3 regions of the Streptomyces sp. NPDC050658 genome follow, and region 1 is predicted to be linked to each of the others. Evidence: riboswitches for the same ligand, from Rfam matches in the RefSeq annotation. Region 1 holds a riboswitch; each other region holds the start of a gene.

The links. A riboswitch is a leader RNA that binds a small molecule or an ion and turns the genes downstream of it on or off. The one in region 1 is predicted to bind cyclic di-AMP.
Positions count from the first base shown of each region.
Region 2: linked by a shared signal. The riboswitch ahead of ACIBKX_RS39650 (LysM peptidoglycan-binding domain-containing protein) and the one ahead of ACIBKX_RS30625 (M23 family metallopeptidase) in region 1 are both predicted to bind cyclic di-AMP.
Region 3: linked by a shared signal. The riboswitch ahead of ACIBKX_RS16835 (C40 family peptidase) and the one ahead of ACIBKX_RS30625 (M23 family metallopeptidase) in region 1 are both predicted to bind cyclic di-AMP.

Region 1 is NZ_JBITGM010000010.1:220,495-226,536, reverse strand. Features, by position in the region: gene ACIBKX_RS30635 (pitrilysin family protein) at 1-407, shown strand, start outside; gene ACIBKX_RS30630 (pitrilysin family protein) at 404-1,792, shown strand; cyclic di-AMP (ydaO/yuaA leader) riboswitch at 2,024-2,186, shown strand; gene ACIBKX_RS30625 (M23 family metallopeptidase) at 2,199-2,999, shown strand; gene ACIBKX_RS30620 (GntR family transcriptional regulator) at 3,214-3,897, shown strand; gene ACIBKX_RS30615 (HPr family phosphocarrier protein) at 4,083-4,364, opposite strand; gene ACIBKX_RS30610 (GNAT family N-acetyltransferase) at 4,502-6,042, shown strand, end outside.
Region 2 is NZ_JBITGM010000020.1:1,065-7,106, reverse strand. Features, by position in the region: gene ACIBKX_RS39665 (cytochrome P450) at 1-617, shown strand, start outside; gene ACIBKX_RS39660 (hypothetical protein) at 1,512-1,646, shown strand; gene ACIBKX_RS39655 (hypothetical protein) at 1,679-2,245, opposite strand; gene ACIBKX_RS39650 (LysM peptidoglycan-binding domain-containing protein) at 2,333-3,061, opposite strand; cyclic di-AMP (ydaO/yuaA leader) riboswitch at 3,066-3,222, opposite strand; gene ACIBKX_RS39645 (LysR family transcriptional regulator) at 3,794-4,786, opposite strand; gene ACIBKX_RS39640 (nuclear transport factor 2 family protein) at 4,883-6,037, shown strand.
Region 3 is NZ_JBITGM010000004.1:266,895-272,936, reverse strand. Features, by position in the region: gene ACIBKX_RS16860 (helix-turn-helix transcriptional regulator) at 1-245, opposite strand, end outside; gene ACIBKX_RS16855 (ATP-binding protein) at 515-982, shown strand; gene ACIBKX_RS16850 (LysR family transcriptional regulator) at 996-1,907, opposite strand; gene ACIBKX_RS16845 (LysE family translocator) at 2,024-2,653, shown strand; gene ACIBKX_RS16840 (DUF6328 family protein) at 2,699-3,193, opposite strand; gene ACIBKX_RS16835 (C40 family peptidase) at 3,293-3,766, opposite strand; cyclic di-AMP (ydaO/yuaA leader) riboswitch at 3,770-3,941, opposite strand; gene ACIBKX_RS16830 (hypothetical protein) at 4,311-4,619, opposite strand; gene ACIBKX_RS16825 (ATP-dependent Clp protease proteolytic subunit) at 4,627-5,262, opposite strand; gene ACIBKX_RS16820 (Ppx/GppA family phosphatase) at 5,414-6,042, shown strand, end outside.

The DNA of each region.
Region 1 (6,042 bases):
CGTCCGGTGACGTCGAGGTCCCCGTCATCGAGGCCGCCGTCGACGAGGAGCTGGCCCGCTTCGCGGAGGAGGGCCCCACCGCCGAGGAGATGGAGCGCGCCCAGGCCCAGCTGGAGCGCGAGTGGCTCGACCGGCTCGGCACGGTCGCGGGCCGCGCCGACGAACTGTGCCGGTACGCGGTTCTGTTCGGCGACCCGCAGCTGGCCCTCACCGCCGTCCAGCGGGTCCTCGACGTGACCGCGGAGGAGGTGCGGGAGGCCGCCGCGGCCCGGCTGCGCCCGGACAACCGCGCTGTGCTCGTGTACGAACCCGCCGAGAGCACCGAGAGCGCCGAGCCCACCGCCGCTGCCGACGGCTCCGAAGACGCAGCCGAAGGCACCGAAGAGGAAGAGGAGGCGGCGAAGTGACCGAGGCCGTCGCGACCATGGAGTTCCACCCCCGGCCCCAGGCCGGCACCGCCAGGCCCTGGGCCTTCCCCGCCCCCGAGCGCGCCACGCTGGCCAACGGCCTCACGGTGCTGCGCTGCCACCGCCCCGGCCAGCAGGTCGTCGCCGTGGAGATCCACCTGGAGGCGCCGCTCGACGCCGAGCCCGCGGGCCTCGACGGCGTCGCCACCATCATGGCGAGGGCCTTCACCGAAGGCACCGACAAGCACTCGGCCGAGGAGTTCGCCGCCGAACTGGACCGCTGCGGCGCCACGTTGGACGCACACGCCGACCACCCCGGCGTCCGGGTGTCCCTCGAAGTCCCGGTCTCCCGGCTCCCCAAGGCGCTCGGCCTGCTCGCCGACGCCCTGCGGGCCCCCGCCTTCGCGGACAGCGAGATCGAGCGCCTCGTGGCCAACCGCCTGGACGAGATCCCGCACGAGGCCGCCAACCCGGCGCGCCGCGCTGCCAAGGAGCTCTCCAGGCAGCTCTTCCCGGCCACCTCGCGCATGTCGCGCCCCCGCCAGGGCACCGAGGAGACGGTCACGGCCATCGACTCGGCCGCGGTGCGCGCCTTCTACGAGAAGCACGTCCGTCCCGCCACGGCGACCGTCGTCGTCGTGGGCGACCTGACCGGCACCGATCTGGACGCCGTCCTCGCCGACACCCTCGGCGCCTGGACGGGCGGCACGGCCGAGCCGCGTCCGGTGCCGCCGGTGACCGCCGACGACACCGGGCGCGTCGTCATCGTGGACCGCCCCGGAGCCGTCCAGACGCAGCTCCTGATCGGCCGTATCGGCGCCGACCGGCACGACCGCGTCTGGCCCGCCCAGGTCCTCGGGACGTACTGCCTGGGCGGCACCCTCACCTCCCGTCTGGACCGCGTCCTGCGCGAGGAGAAGGGATACACCTACGGTGTACGGGCGTTCGCGCAGGTGCTGCGCTCCGCCCCGGACGGCACCGGCGCCGCGATGCTCGCCATCAGCGGCTCCGTGGACACCGAGTCGACGGGCCCGGCCCTCGGCGACCTGTGGAAGGTGCTGCGCACTCTCGCCGCCGAAGGCCTCACGGACGCCGAGCGCGACGTGGCCGTGCAGAACCTGGTGGGCGTGGCCCCGCTCAAGTTCGAGATGGCGGCGTCCGTCGCGGCCACCCTCGCCGACCAGGTCGAGCAGCACCTGCCGGACGACTTCCAGGCGCAGCTGTACCGGCAGTTGGCCGCGACCGGCACCGTGGAGGCCACCGCCGCCGTCGTGAACGCCTTCCCGGGCGACCGGCTCGTGACGATCCTCGTCGGCGACGCGGCGCGGATCGAGGAGCCCGTCAAGGCGCTCGGCATCGGCGAAGTGAGTGTGGTCACGGGCTGAGTTCCGGCACGGACCGGTGCCGGTAGGGGCTGAGTGACAGTCAGGACATAACGGGACCCCAGTGGCGAGAATTGGCCACTGGGGTCCTCATATGTCCGAATTGACATGGAGGTTACGTGTCTGACCTGTGGCGTGCGCTACAAAACCTCTGATCCGTTTGGCGATGGAAAGACGCCCCGCTTAGCGTCTGGTCCGACTGTTCGTCATGCAGTACGCCGCACCCGCGGCACCGGACAGTCATCGCCGAGTCCCCGTACGGCGCGAGCCAGGGGAGCCGGGGACCCACATGTCCCCTGGGGTGAATCGGGCACCTTGCCGCCAGGCGAGGAACCCGTAGGAGACCTTCCTGCTCCGAACCCGTCAGCTAACCCGGTAGGCGAGAGGGAAGGAAAGGACCAGCCGCTTCATGGCGTTCACCCGTGCCACCGGGAAGCACCGTCGCCCGAGCCGCCTCACGCGTACCACCGCGAACGTGGCGGGCGTCGCAGCCCTCACCACCACCGGTGTCATCGGAGGCCTGGCCGCTCCGGCGCTCGCCGCCGACGACGCGGCGGTCGAGGCCACCGGCCTGACCCAGGCCATCTCCGTGGGCGACTCGCTCGCCGCGAGCATCGACGCGCAGGCCGCCGCCCAGCAGCAGGCCGCCGACGACGCCGCTGCCGCCAAGAAGGCCGAAGAGGCCGCCAAGAAGAAGGCCGCCGAGGCCAAGCGCAAGGCGGAGGCCGAGGCGAAGGCGAAGGCCAAGAAGGAGCGCGAGGCCAAGGAGCGCGCCGCCCGCGAGGCCGAGCGCAAGCGCCTGAACAGCTACGTCTCCCCGATCACCGGCTCGTACGTCTCCACGGGCTACCAGACCGGCGGCGCCATGTGGTCCTCCGGCAGCCACACCGGCGTCGACTTCCACGCCGCGTCCGGCACCACGGTCCACGCGGTCGGCTCCGGCACCGTCGTCGAGGCCGGCTGGGGCGGCGCCTACGGCAACAACGTGGTCATCAAGATGAACGACGGCACGTACACCCAGTACGGCCACATGTCGTCCCTCAGCGTCACCGTCGGCCAGGCCGTCACGCCGGGCCAGCAGATCGGCCTCTCCGGCTCCACGGGCAACTCCAGCGGCCCGCACCTGCACTTCGAGGCCCGCACCGGCGAGGACTACGGCTCGGACATCGACCCGGTCGCCTACCTCCGGTCGCACGGCGTCAACGTCTGATCTCATTCTCCGAAAGCCCCGGCTCGTCACGAGCCGGGGCTTTCGCCGTTCCGGTCTTCCGGCACTTCCGGTCTTCCGGCCCTCCAGCCCTGCCTTTGGCCAAAAAATATCCATGGATTCCGGCCCGCCGTCGGAAATTCTGTCACTCTGCAATAGAGTCACTGAACGAGCGTCAATCGACCGCGTTTCGTGGGGATTAAGGCGGAGGTCAGTCATGCGCATTCCCGCGCACTCGGTATGCACGGCCATTCGGGACGACATCGTCTCCGGTGTCTACGAACGGGGCGGCCGGCTCACCGAGGAACTGCTCGCGCGCCGCTACGGAGTCTCCCGCGTCCCGGTGCGCGAGGCGCTGCGCACCCTGGAGGCCGAGGGGTTCGTCGTCACGCGCAGGCACGCGGGCGCGTGCGTCGCGGAGCCGACCGAGCAGGAGGCCGCCGACCTCCTGGAGATCCGCATGCTCCTGGAGCCGCTCGCCGCGGCTCGCGCCGCCCAGCGCCGCACGGACGCCCATCTCAAGGTCCTGCGCGGTCTCGTCAGGCTCGGCCAGGAGCGCTCGCGGCGCGGCGGGAGCGAGGATCTGCGCTCGCTGGGCGGCTGGTTCCACGAGACGCTCGCCCAGTCCTCCGGCAGCCCGGGCCTGACCGCCCTGCTCACCCAGCTCCGGCACAAGATCGCCTGGATGTACGTCGTCGCATCGCCCGCTCTGCCCGCGGAGTCCTGGGCGGAACACGCCGGGATCGTCGACGCGGTCGCCCGCGGGGACGCGGAACGGGCCAGGGCGCTCACCGCGCAGCACACGGAACGGGCGACGGCGGCGCACCGGCTGCGATTTCCGCCGCGGGCGGGCGTGAGGGATTCGCAACATGCCGTAAACACGGTGAGCCTTCAGACTTAACGAGGGCGCCGTATACAAAGAGGTGTCAATTGGGCGGCTAATTCCGCTGCCCTGATTTCGCGACCTTTGGCTGCGCGCGGCCGGGATTTCCCGTGAAGGGCGTCCGGGCTTTCTTGCGAATGCACGGAAGGGCCCGCCCCCTTTTACGGGGCGGGCCCTTCCGCGTGCGCGTACGGCAGTCGTCGTCAGACGGTCTCGGGGAGTTCCTCGAGGCCGTCCGCGACCAGCTTCGCCAGGCGGTCGAGGGCGGCGTCCGCACCCTCGGCGTCGGAGGCGAGCACGATCTCCTCGCCGCCCTGCGCACCGAGGCCGAGCACCGCGAGCATGGAAGCGGCGTTGACGGGGTTGCCGTCAGCCTTGGCGATCGTCACGGGGACGCCGGCGGCGGTGGCCGCGCGGACGAAGATGGAGGCGGGTCGGGCGTGGAGGCCCTCGGCCCAGCCGACGTTGACGCGGCGCTCAGCCATGTGTTGCTGCCCTTCCAGGTGTCTCACAGTTGTCTAGACCAGTCTCTCATGCCGTCGCGAGTGCTCCGCCGGCCGCAGGTCCGTCTCCCGTCGACGGTACCCGGCCAAGACGGCCGCGCGACCCGTACGCTTGCCCCATGCAGACCCCGTCGGACCGGCACGCATACCCCGCCCACTGGGAGGCCGACGTCGTGCTGCGAGACGGGGGAACGGCCCGGATCAGGCCCATCACGGCCGAGGACGCGGACCGTCTGGTCAGCTTCTACGAGCAGGTCTCGGACGAGTCGAAGTACTACCGCTTCTTCGCCCCCTACCCCCGCCTGTCCGCCAAGGACGTGCACCGCTTCACCCATCACGACCACGTGGACCGGGTGGGACTCGCGGCCACGGTGGGCGGCGAGTTCATCGCCACCGTGCGCTTCGACCGCATCGACGAACGCGGCATGTCCGCGAGCGCGCCCGCCGACGAGGCGGAGGTCGCCTTCCTCGTGCAGGACGCCCACCAGGGCAGGGGAGTGGCCTCCACGCTCCTCGAACACATCGCCGCCGTCGCCAGGGAGCGCGGCATCCGGCGCTTCGCCGCCGAGGTGCTGCCCGCCAACACCAAGATGATCAAGGTGTTCACGGACGCGGGGTACCAGCAGAAGCGCAGCTTCGAGGACGGTGTCGTACGCCTCGAATTCGATCTGGAGCCGACCGACCGCTCGCTCGCCGTGCAGCGGGCCCGTGAGCAGCGCGCGGAGGCGCGGTCCGTGCAGCGGCTGCTCACCCCCGGTTCGGTGGCGGTGATCGGCGTCGGGCGGACGCCCGGAGGCGTGGGGCGCAGCGTGCTGCGCAACCTCCAGGAGGCCGGGTTCGCCGGCAGCGTGTACGCGGTGAACGGCGCGTTCACCGAGGGCGAGGTGATCGACGGGGTCCCGGCGCACCGCTCCGTGGCGGACATCGAGGAGCCGGTGGACCTCGCGGTGGTCGCCGTGCCCGCCGAGCGGGTGCCCCAGGTCGTCGCAGAGTGTGGCGAGCGCGGGGTGCGCGGTCTGGTGGTCGTCTCCGCCGGGTACGCCGAGAGCGGCGCCGAGGGGCGCGAGCGGCAGCGGGAGCTGGTGCGCCAGGCCCGGTCGTACGGGATGCGGATCATCGGACCCAACGCCTTCGGAGTCATCAACACCTCTCCGGAGACACGCCTCAACGCCTCGCTCGCCCCGGAGGCGCCCGCGCGGGGGCGGATCGGTCTGTTCACGCAGTCCGGGGCGATCGGCATCGCGCTGCTGTCCGGGCTGCACCGGCGCGGTGCGGGCCTTTCCACGTTCGTCGGGTCCGGCAACCGCGCGGACGTGTCCGGCAACGACGTCCTCCAGTACTGGTACGAGGATCCGGACACCGATGTCGCCCTGATGTATCTGGAGTCCATCGGCAACCCCCGCAAGTTCACCCGGCTCGCGCGGCGGGCCTCGGCCGCGAAGCCGCTCGTCGTGGTGCAGGGGGCCAGGCACAGCGGGATCGCGCCCCTGGGGCATGCCGTGCAGGCGACGCGGCTTCCGCATGCCACGGTGTCGGCGCTGCTGCGCCAGGCGGGGGTCATCCGGGTCGACACGGTCACGGAGATGGTGGACGCGGGGCTGCTGCTCGCGGGGCAGCCGTTGCCCGCCGGGCCGCGGGTGGCGATCCTGGGGAACTCGGA
Region 2 (6,042 bases), on a different contig from region 1:
TCATCGAGGAGAAGGAGCGCGCGCCCAAGGACGACCTGATCAGCCGTCTGATCGTCGACCGGGTGCAGACCGGCGAGCTGGCCCGGGAGGGCCTGCTGCCGATGGTCCGCTTCATCCTCGTCTCCGGCTACGAGACCACGACCAGTCAGATCGCGCTGAGCGCACTGACGCTGATGACCAACCCGAAGGTCCGTACGGAGCTGATGGAGAAGCCCGAGGAGCGGATCGCGGCGTTCGTCGAGGAGTCGCTGCGCTTCTGGTCGGTCTCGCAGGACAACGTGCTGCGGGTGGTCGATGCGGACATGGAGTACTCCGGGGCGAAGATGTCGGTGGGCGAACTGGTGATCCTGGCCGTGCCCGCGGCCAACCACGACGCGCAGGCGTTCCCCGACCCGGAGAACTTCGACCTGCAGCGGGGCGAGAACCGGCACGTCGCCTTCGGGTTCGGCACCCACCTGTGCGCGGGCGCCTCGCTGGCCCGCCGCGAGGTGGAGATCGCCATCACCACGCTCTTCTCCCGCCTGCCCGACCTGCGCCTGGTGGGCAAGGCCGAGGAACTGCCCTTCCGCCACGAGAGCCTGGTGTACGGCCTGGACTGCCTGCCGGTGACCTGGTAGCACCACAGGTCCGCAACGCCGCGCCCGGCGGGTGCGGCACTGGTCCGTCCGTTGTGTGCGGTGGCGGACGGGCCAGTGCCGCGCCGCCGGGCCGCGGCATGCCCTGCCTCTCTTCTGTACGTCTCTTCTGTGTACGTCCGTCAGCGGCGCGCCCGCGACGGACGGCCGACCGGCCGTCGTGTCTGCCTGCGGACGCGGCGGCCGCAGCCGTGCCGGCCTCCGGGCAGACGGGCAGGCGGGCAGGCGGGCGGGCGGGCCCGCTCCAGCCCCCCTCAACCACAGGCCGACTGGCCGTCGACCGAAACCTGACCGGGTGTCAATCGATCCTCGAACGGGGGCGGGCAGAGTCGGAGCATCAACCTGCACGGGAAGGCAGAGGCAGGCAGCGATACCGGCGGAGCGGCCGGGCACCGGTGACACCGGACGCCCGCCACCGCGACCGGCCGGCTGCCGCCTCGGAGGCACTTGCCCGGACCGCCGCGATCCGGCGGGACCGGAAAGACCTCCCGCACCACACCAGCCCCCTCCGCCCCATATCTGACTTGCCTGCCGCGCCGGGATCCGGCCGGCGGGACGGATGTCCGCACGGTGAACGCGACCGGCCCACAAGGCCATCGAGCGCTGCCGCTCCACCCCGAGCGGCACTCACCGGCGGTCGGATCGGCCGCTGTGCGTCCGCACCTCCGCGACGCACGGCGGCCGACTTGCGTGCGCACACGCCATCCACCCCAACTCACCGGCAAGAAACGGGAGTTGACGGCTGCGCACCCGAGACATCCCCGACCGGGCTTCCGGCGGGTCTTGAGCGGTTCTCGACCGGACGGGAGCACGCTGGCCGGATCGGAACGCCCCGGGCGCGGTCCGGGGCGGCGTACCCCGACGAAGGGAGACCCGGTGAACGACGAGCCGGCGGATTACAGCAGGCCATTCCGACCCATCTCGCCCTATGCGCCGCCGCTGCGGCTGGCCGGCGCGGACGACGACGCGGCGGTCGCGGACGAGCCGCACATCGTCCGAGGCATCGACTGACCCCCCACCGGCGTGCCGGTGCAAAGGCCCGCTCAGCCCCGACGGTCCGCCAGGCCCTGGCGCCCGGCCCGGATCCGGTCGGCGCTCCACATGCCCACCCCCGCCAGCACGGCGACGGCGACGGCGTACAGCGGCAGCCACAGGGTCGTGGTGGCCGACAGGCAGTCGGCGACGGCGTCGTGGCGGTGGATGTCCTGGGCGCGGGCCAGGGCGGCCGGGTCGCGGCCGGCCAGGCCGGCGAGGGCGGCCTCGGTGCGGATGCTCTCGTAGGCGCCCAGCGCGGGACACCGCGCGCGGGTGCCCGGCATCGGGAACAGCCAGGCCCAGCGCTGCAGCAGGGGGGCCAGGGCGATCGCCGCGCACAGGCCGAGGACCAGGCAGTAGGCGGCGAGGTTCGCGGTGTAGGCGGAGCGCAGGCCGGGTGTCCAGGCGGGCCTGCGGTAGAGGCACAGGAGCACGGCCAGCAGTGTCACGCCGATGTAGGTGGCGAACCACTGCCAGGAGCCCTGGGCGAGCGCGGCGGTCAGCACGGCGCCGAGGGCGATGCCGATGACGCCGGACTGGTCGGGAACATGGCGGCGCGCGCCGGGCTGGTCCATGGCCTCTCCTGCCTGGTGTGGCCCTCAGCATCCCGGCGCACCGCCCCCGCGGCCCGCCGCCATGCCGCGCGGTGGCCCGGATGAGGCTCAGTAGGGGCCGTTGACGTTGTCGATCGATCCGTAGCGGTCGGCGGCGTAGTTGCAGGCGGCGGTGATGTTGGCGACGGGGTCGAAGCTGTCGGTGGAGGTGCCGGGCAGGTGGTAGGCGTCGAAGGTGGGGCCGATGACCTGGAGGAGTCCCTTGGAGGGGGTGCCCGCGGCGGCGTTGGAGTCCCAGTTGTTGATGGCCAGCGGGTTGCCGGAGGACTCGCGCATGATGTTGCGGTGGATCCCCTCGTAGCTGCCGGGGATGCCGTGCCGGGCCATGATGTCGAGCGATTCCCTGATCCACCCGTCGAGGTTGTCGGCGTACGCCTTCTTGGCCGCGGCGGGCTGGGCGGTGCTCTTGCGCTCGGAACGATCGGCCCGCTCGGAGGAGCCCCGCGAGCCGGCCCCCTCCTCCGCGCCGAGGGCGAGCTTGACCCCCGGCCGGATCAGCCGCGGATCATCCCCGAGCACGCTCCGGTTGTCCTGATAGAGCTTCTTCCAGCTGCCGTGCCGGGAGTGCTCACGGGCGATCTTGGTGAGGGTGTCGCCCGGGACGACGACGTAGCTCCCCGGGGCGGCGGACGGCTTGGCCGCCGGGGCCTGCGCCGCACCGGCAGCGGTCGCACCCAGGACCGGAAGAACGAGCACGGCCCCACCCGTGCCTGCGACGGCGATACCCCGCCTGAACGAACCGGACTTGGGACGACGGTGCTTTCCCTTTGCGGGCATGACGAATTCCTCTCCGTCGCCTGCGAGGTGAGCTGTCGGGTTCGGACGGGAGATGTCCGGCCGCCGCGAAAGCGACTTCACCCCGAGCCGCTCCGGAAACCGGACCGGCGGCCTACCTGGGTCCCCCGCTCCTGCCGGGCGCGAGTCAGTGAATGGGAAGGTAAAAGGCTTTCCGGCCGGCGGCAGGATTCGGCGTTCCGCCCGGATCGACGGTGACGCTAGGCGAGAAAACCCAAACGAAACAAGCCCCAAATTTGCAAAAGAAACGACCAAAGCGAACCCCCGACAACCGGAAACCCCCGCCCCCGCATGATCGAGAATCCCAACTTCTTTGCACGCAACGGAAATGACGCCGACCGGACGCCGGAAGCACGGCCGCCGCTGTGACCCGTTTCACCGAACGAAATGCAACCAGATATAAGACCCGAAGCCCCCAGGGATGCGCCATCCCACCCGTAGAGCGCTAGTCATAGCAAAAACCCGCATAAATCACCAAGCACACCCAAAGCCAATTTCCGAATCAATCGGACATACGGCGGATGTTGTCATCCATGAAAAAAGAGGCCCAGCCCATCGGCGGCTGACCACACCGCTGACACACGCACCGACATCGCTGCAACCGCGCGCCCACCAGCAGTGGCACCCCCCCGGCGCACGGACGCTTCCCGACCGCTCCCGAGCACCGCGGCACCCCCACCCCCTGACCAGGATGTACACAACCGTGCCACCTGATCACCGCAGCCCCTGCCAAGGAGCCACACCGGCCTCCACCTGAGTCCTGGACCGGTCCCCACACGGCGAGGCGACGCCGACCGACCCACCGACGACCCCCTCCGGACAGGCCGCCGCAAAAGCCCCCGCAAGCCGACCGACCAGAGCCGCCGCGCACGGATGCGGATCACCCGATGGCATGACCGCGTAGACACCGCGGGCCGGAGGATCGACCAGACCCACCGTGGTGACATCGGCCCGCAACGCACCCGCCAGCACCCCGGGAATCAACGCGATGGCATGACCGGTCGCCACCAGAGCCAGCTTGCCGGGCAGATCAGCCGCAGCGAGGTCGACACGGGCACTGACCCCGGCGCGGGCGGCATGCCGACGCAACAACGCCGCCGAACCATCGTTGTCCTCCACCCACGTCTGATCACCCAGCACCTCAATGGACACCGGCCCACCCCCGGCCCGCGGATGACCCAGCGGCAGCGCGACGACCATCGCATCCAGCCCCAGCAACCGATGCTCGACCCGAGGATCATGAGGCAGCCCCGGCGGAGCATCCGTCACCACGGCAACATCGAGATCACCGGCAACCACACGCTCGTACAGCGAAGCACTCAGCCCCGGCAACAGACTCCACCGGACAGCCTCACCCTGCTCCAGCAAAGCCCGCAGAGCCTCCGGAACAACCCCCGCGGCAAGAGAAGGAGTCGCACCGACCGCCAGCACCCGACCCAAACCCCCCTCACCCGTATCCCGCGCGGCCCGGACCGCCCGATCGGCCTCGTTCAGCGTGACCAGAGCATGACGCCGGAACACCTCACCGGCCGACGTCACACGCACACCACGCGCATGACGCTCCATCAACGGCACACCGACCTGCCGCTCCAGCCCGGCGATCTGCCGGGACACCGCCGACTGCGTGTGATGAAGCTCGGCAGCCGCCGCCGACAACGACCCCAGCCGACACACCGTCACGAAGGTCCGCCACACCGTCAAATCCATGCCGCCCAGTATGAACAGCCGATATGCGAACCACGCAGAACAGCCATGCGACACCTGCGCTTGTCGCAACCATCCGGATCCACCACCGTGACGCACATGACCACACCGCACACGATCGCCGTCCTGGGCCTGGGCCGGATGGGCACCGCGATCGCAACACGACTGGCCGCCCAAGGCTGGCACGTCACCGGCTGGACCCGCTCAGGGCGCACACCAGACACCATCACACCCACCACCGACCCCAACGACGCCGTCGCGCAAGCCGACCACGTACTCCTGGCCCTCTACGACGGCCCAGCCTGCCGACAAGTCCTCCACACCATCCGCGACGCACTGCGAACAAACACAATCGTCATCAACACCAGCACCATCGCCCCCACCGAAGCCGCACAACTGGCCCAACAAACCGGCCCGACATACATCCACGCACCCGTACTCGGCTCCGTCCCGGCCGCCACCTCCGGCACCCTCCAGATCCTCGCCGCCGCACCTCACCAAACACTCGCCCGGGCACGCCCACTCCTGGAAACACTGGGCACGGTACGGCCAATCGAAGACGCCCCCACCGCCGCCGCCCTCAAACTCATCGCCAACAACAGCCTCACCGGCGCCGTGCTCGCACTACGCGACACCCTGCGCCAGGCCGACGCACTCGACCTGCCCCGCACCCAGGTCCTGGACATCCTCGAACTCGGCCAACTCGGCACACTCGTGACCCGCAAACGCCCCTACCTCACCGGCCACCCCACCCCCCGCACAACCGACTTCACGATCGGCGCCCTGACCAAGGACACAGCCCTCCTCGCCGCCGCATCGAACACCCCCCTGCGCAGCGCAGCCGCCCTGACCCACACCCCCGCCGACCCAGAGGCCGACATCACCGTCGCCACCACCCCCACCGCGCACCAAGCCGCACTCCAACCACTGCACGCCTACATCCGCGGACACGCCACCGGCGACCCCACCCACTTCCGCCACGCGTTCCTGCCCACCGCCCACATCGAAGGAATCCGCAACGGCACCTTCGTTTCCTGGTCCCTGGACGACTACTGCGCCCTCTTCCCAGGCCACCCCGCCGCCGACGAACCAACCCGCTCCCGCCGCATCGACACCATCGACATCCACGGCACCGTCGGGACCGCAACCATGACCCTCACACACGGCCCGGACACATTCACCGACATCTTCCTGCTGGTCCACACCGACAACAGCTGGCACATCGCCAACAAGACCTACCACCGCCACGCTTGAGACGA
Region 3 (6,042 bases), on a different contig from region 1:
TCGTCCGCGCCCGCCAACGCGACCAGCAATTGGCGCAGTTGGGGATCCTTCACCGCGTACGCGTCAAGCAGGAGCTGAACGTCCGAGGCCTTGACGCCGCTGCGTCCGGTCTCGATCCGGCTCACCTTCGACTGGTGCCAGCCGACCCGGCCCGCCGCCTGATCACTGGTGAGCCCCGCCATGGTGCGCAGCGCGCGCAGTTCGGCGCCGAGTTTGCGGCGGCGCACCGCGGGACCGTACTGCATGTCCGTCTCCTTCCCGACGGAGTTCCCCTTCCGGCCGTCCCCGGCCTGTCACGGGCGACAGTAGAGGAAGTGCCGGTCTCACGCCCAAATACGGTCTGCCGTAGCAGAGTTCACCGCTTTGAGCGACAGATATATGCACATCTCGGTGGATCGCCACACGTGAGGGGCCCAGTAGTGGCAGTCTGGCGCGAAGCACCATTCCGGGACTGTCCTCGTGTCTTCCGCCACGCGTCGGACTTCAGCCCCGGTGGGAAAGGGACAGCGTCGCCATGGCAGACCTTCAGGAAGCATCCGTCACCCTGCCGAGCGATCCTGCCTCGGTCTCCGCGGCCCGGAAGTACGTCTTGAACGTCCTCACCGAATGGGGTCTGCCGGCCGAGGCCGAAGTGGCCGACACAGTCCGGCTCATCGTCTCCGAACTCGCCACGAACGCCGTCCAGCACACCCTGGGGCAGTCCCCCACCTTCACCGTGGGCATCCAACTCGACCGGGAGGAGCAGCTGCGCATCGGCGTCACCGACAGTCACCCCCGCTATCCCAAGCGGCTGCCCGCCGCCGTCCAGCAGGACAACGGCCGCGGCATGGTGATCATCCGCTGGCTGACCGTCGAATGCGGCGGCAGGCTCTCGGTCACCCCCACCCCCGAGGGCGGCAAGACCGTCTGGATCGCGCTGCCGTGGACATCGGCGCTCCGGGGCGAGGCGCAGGCGCCGTCCCCGTCGACCTCCACCCGCTGAGCCCGCCCGGCGCTCAGCCCGTCGACCGCCCGAACGCGCCGCGCAGCAGGGCCCGGAAGGTGTCGGCCGCCGGATGCGCGCCGTCGGCGCGGTACACGACGGAGATGGTGCGCCGCAGATCGCCCGGTTCCAGCGGCCGCATGCCCACCGGCGTGGCCGCCGTCCGCGCCACCATCTCCGGTACGACGGCGACGCCGAGCCCCGCGCTGACCAGCGCGCACACCAGCGCGTACCCCGGCGTCTCGACGAGCACCGAAGGCGTCGCCCCGGCCCGCGCCAGCGCGGACTCCACGCCCTGGCGGGGCGGATGCGTCGGCGCCATGCTGATCAGCGGCTGGCCGGCCAGCTCGGCGAGCGGCAGCCGTGCGGAGACACCCGCGAGGGCGTGCCCCGGCGAGGTCACCAGGACCAACTCCTCGACCAGGACGGGCTCGGCGGACACCGAGGCGGGCAGCGGCACCGGCTCTCCCGGTTCGTACGTATGGGTGAGCGCGAGGTCGACCTCACCCGCCGCCACCGCCGCGACACCGGACGGCGGCTCATAGCCGCGGACCGTCAGCTCGATGTCCGGATGGGCCCGGCGGAACGCGGTCAGCGCGGGCGGCACCAGATGGATTCCCGCGGTGGTGAAGGTGCCCACCCTTAGCCGGCCCCCGGACAGGCCGGCGAGCTGGGCCAGTTCATGCCGGGCCCGCTCCATCTCGGCGAGCACCCGGCGGGCCCGCGCGAGCAGCAGCTCTCCCGCGCCGGTCAGCCGCGCCCCGCGGTGGTGCCGCACCAGGAGCGCGGTCCCCGCCTCCCGCTCCAGCTTGGCCAGTTGCTGGGAGAGGGCGGGCACGGTGTAGCCGAGACGCTCGGCGGCGCGGGTGATCGAACCGGCCTCGGAGACCGCCACCAGTGCGGCGAGCCGCGTCGGGTCGTACATGGAGTCTCCGGTGTCTCCCGGTGCGGACGTGGGGGGAGGAGAGTAAACGGCTGCTTAAGGCAGGCCCAGGATATTCCACATACCTGCTGAAGGCAGAAGAACGGCAGGGTGGAGGCATGGACGCACAACTGGTCGCCTTCACCGGAGTCGCCGCGGGCATGGTCGCCATGCCGGGCGCCGATTTCGCCGTCGTGGTGCGCAACGCACTCGCCTCCCGCCGCGCCGGGGTCGTCTGTGCGATCGGTGTCGCGGGCGGGCTCCTGGTGCACACGGCGCTCGCGGTGGCCGGGGTCGCCGCCGTGCTCGCCGCGGTCCCCGCCCTCTTCCGGGCGCTGCAGATCGTCGGCGGCGGCTATGTGCTGTACCTGGGCTGCCGCGCCCTGCGCTCGGCGGTGCGGCAGCGGCGGGGAGCCGACGGGCGGGTGGGCCAGGCACCGCAGGGTGCGGGCGGCAGCCTGCGGCAGGGTTTCCTCACCAACGCCCTCAACCCCAAGGCGCCCATCACGTTCCTCAGCGTGCTGCCGCAGTTCGTGCCCGCGGGCAGCCCGGCGATGCCGCGGACGCTGCTGCTCGCGTCGATCATCGTGGCCCTCGCCCTGGTGTGGTTCCCGGTCGTCGCGCTCCTGGTGGACCGGCTGGGCCGCTGGCTGCGCAGACCGCGTACCGCCCGTGCCATCGAGGGAGCCACCGGAGGAGCGCTGACCCTGCTCGGCTCCGTGCTGCTCGTCGAGGCGCTGGTCGCCTGACCCGGGAGTGCGCCGAGCGTGACCTGGGAGTGCGCCGAGCGTGACCTAGGAGTGTGCCGAGCGGCGTACGAGGCGGGGGAGCACGCCCCACAGGCCCGCGCACACGGCCAGCGTGCCCGCGCTCGCGATCACCCCGCCGACGCGGCCCACCGACACGTCCACGACCAGGAGCACGGAACCGGCGAGGGCGAACATCAGGACCGCCATGCCGAGCCGCGCCAGATGCGAGGAGACCCGCACGATCAGCGGCTTGGAACGCTGCTGGAACAGCGCCCTGTGCACCGCGGCCGGCGCCGTGAACAGGGCGGCCGCGAGGACGGCGAGCAGCAGCGTCGTGACGTACGTGGCGCGCTGCACGGTGTCCAGGGACGGGAAGCGCGGGGTGAAGGCGAGGGTCAGCAGGAACGCGAAGAGGATCTGCACCCCGGTCTGTGTGACCCTCAACTCCTGGAGGATCTCCGAGAAGTTGCGGTCGGCGCGTTCGAAGTCGGTCTCGTGGCGGCTGTCGTGAGCGGCGCGTGAGCCGTTGTTGTCGGCCATGGCGCACGAGTATCCGTGTCGCGCGACGCCAAGCGCGGTGGGCGCGCCGGGCGGGCGACGCGGCAGCCGGGACGGCCGCGTCCCTCGCCCGGCGCCGGGTCAGCGGACCCTGCCGTACCAGACGCTCTTGGTCCAGATCTTCTCCAGACGGACCACGGTGTTCGACTTGGGCGCGTGCCAGATGCGGCCCTTACCGGCGTAGATGCCGACGTGGTAGACGTTCCGGCCGGAGTGGAAGAAGACCAGGTCGCCGCGCGTGCGGTTGGCCGCGGAGATGTGCCGGGTCTTGTTGTACTGCTGTGCGGCCGTGCGCGGCAGCTTCTTGCCCGCCCGCTTGAACGAGTAGAGGGTCAGGCCCGAGCAGTCGAACCGGTTCGGCCCCGCGGCTCCGTAGCGGTACGGGGAGCCCTTCTTCGCCGCGGCGATCTTCAGGGCCTTCGTCCCGTGTGTCGCGGCCTGGGCCTCCGTCGTGAGCCCGGGGGCCACGAGGGTGCCGCCGACGACGGCGAGCGTGAGGGCCGAGGCGGAGCCGGCCCTGGTGAGCAGCGACGGAACATGATTCAGCGCGGTCATGCGCAACCCTTCGTCAGCCGCCTGTGAAGGATGACCTGTCGGATTCGGGCTGACAAAGTTGCCCGGCCGCGTACTGCGGCTTCACCCCAAGGGCCGTTGTCCGGACGTCCGGACGGGCCCGTCGTGCCTGGGTCCTCCACTCCTGCCGGTGCACCGATGTCGACCGGTCATCCGGGCGGCGGCAGGACTCGGCGTCCGCCCGGACCGCCCCGCCGCTGTGGCGGGGGCTTGTCGTCGGAAGGGATCTTGACCCGTCAACAGCCCGAAAACCGAGCCGAAACGGCGTTTTGTGAGGCTCCTCACGGCTGAACCGTTCGGGTGGACAACGTCGGATAAGGCAACCCTTCGCGGGCCTCGACGATCGCTCTACCAGCACCGGAAGGAGACATTCCGGCCCTCGCGTACACCTCTGGCGCAACTGTGGCCGACTCCGTTGACGAGGACCTGCTACGCCGAACGAGGTAGCCCGTCTGGTCCGTTTAAGACCCGCCCCGGACGGCTACTGCGCTGCGGGGCAGCCGACTTGAGGGGGATTCAGGGGGATTCAGGACGACTGCCGGGGCGGGACGGTGACGCGGGAGGAACGCCGCTCCCCGTCGAGCACGCGCAGCGCGCGGGCCAACGTCGGTGCGTGCACGGCGCTCTCGCCCCGCTGGTGCATGAGCGTCAGCGCGTCGCGCAGTGCTGTGGCGCTGGAGACCAGCGCCTGGGCGGCGCGCAGGCCGCCGTAGGTGTCCGAGGCGCGGGCCGGATTGATCCGGCCGAGCAGATCGACCACTTCGAGATAGCGGTCGATCAACTCGCCCTCGGCGCGGGTGAGTGCGGGCAGCGGCGGCAGTTCGGGCGGCAGCATCGACGGCTCACCTCGCGTCCGGGACGCGCGCCGAGGACTTGCGGCTCGGCACGATCCGGTCGATCAGGCCGTACGCGACGGCCTCCGGGGCGTCGAGGATCTTGTCCCGCTCGATGTCCGCCGTGATGCGGTCGGGGCTCTGGCCCGTGTGCCGTACGAGGAGTTCCTCGAGGAGCGAGCGGGTGCGCAGGATCTCGTCGGCCTGGATCGCGAGGTCGGAGGTCTGGCCCTGGATCGGCTCGCTGATCGACGGCTGATGGATCAACACCCGTGCGCCGGGCAGGGCGGAGCGCTTTGTGGGCGTGCCCGCGGCGAGCAGCACGGCCGCCGCCGACGCGGCCTGTCCCAGGCAGGTCGTCTCCACGTCACAGGTGACGAACCGCATCGTGTCGTAGATCGCCGTCATCGCGCTGAACGAGCCGCCGGGGGAGTTGATGTAGAGCGAGATGTCGCGGTCCGGCGCCAGATATTCGAGGTGCATGAACTGCGCCATCACGTCATTGGCCGAGGTGTCGTCGATCGGGGTGCCCAGAAAGACGATCCGCTCCTCAAGCAGCTTCGAATACGGGTCGAGGGTCCGCTTCCCCGAGCTGGTGCGCTCGGTGAACTCGGGCAGGACATATCGGGCGGACGGTCGGTTCATGGCGCGTCACTCCTCATCACCGGGGCCGGATGCGCGGCCCGAGGCTTCTTGTATAAAATGTACAGGACGTACGTAACGCGTGCGGCATCGACGCGGGCTTGGGTGAACGGCCGGGTGACTGACGGCAGTTGTCTGGGGTACAGGGCGTGACATGCGAATGAGTCTGGTGGATGTGGGTTCGAGAACGGTCCGTCTGGTTGTCGCCGACGCGGTGGACGGGGTTCCACTGCCGGTGCACACGGCGAAGTGGCGGCTGCGGCTCTCCGAACAGGTCGAGCCGGCGGGGGCGATACCCGAACAATCGGTGCGGCAGCTGGTCAGAGCGGTCTCCGCGGCCGCCGAGACCGCGAGAAGATGGGGCGCAACGGAGCCGCTCGCCTTCGCCACGGCGGTCGTCCGCAACGCGCCGAACAGGCTGGAGGTCCTGCGGGCGGTACGGGCGGAGACGGGCATCCCGCTGTGCACCCTGCCGGGCGAGGTGGAGGCCGAGCTGACGTTCCTCGGCGCCCGGCGCTGGATGGGCTGGCGGGCCGGGCCGCTCGCCCTGTTCGACATCGGCGGCGGCTCGTTGGAGGTGGCCTTCGGGCGCGGCAGGCTGCCCGACTACGCGGTGTCGCTGCCGCTCGGCGCGGGGCGGCTGACGCGGGAGTTCTTCGGCGCCGAGGACCCGCCCGACGAGCAGAGCGTGAAGGCGCTGCGCCGCAAGGTGCGCCACCAACTGCGGGACGTGGCCGCGAGAATCCGCTGGGAGGGGCCGCGGACCGCGGTGGCGACCTCCCG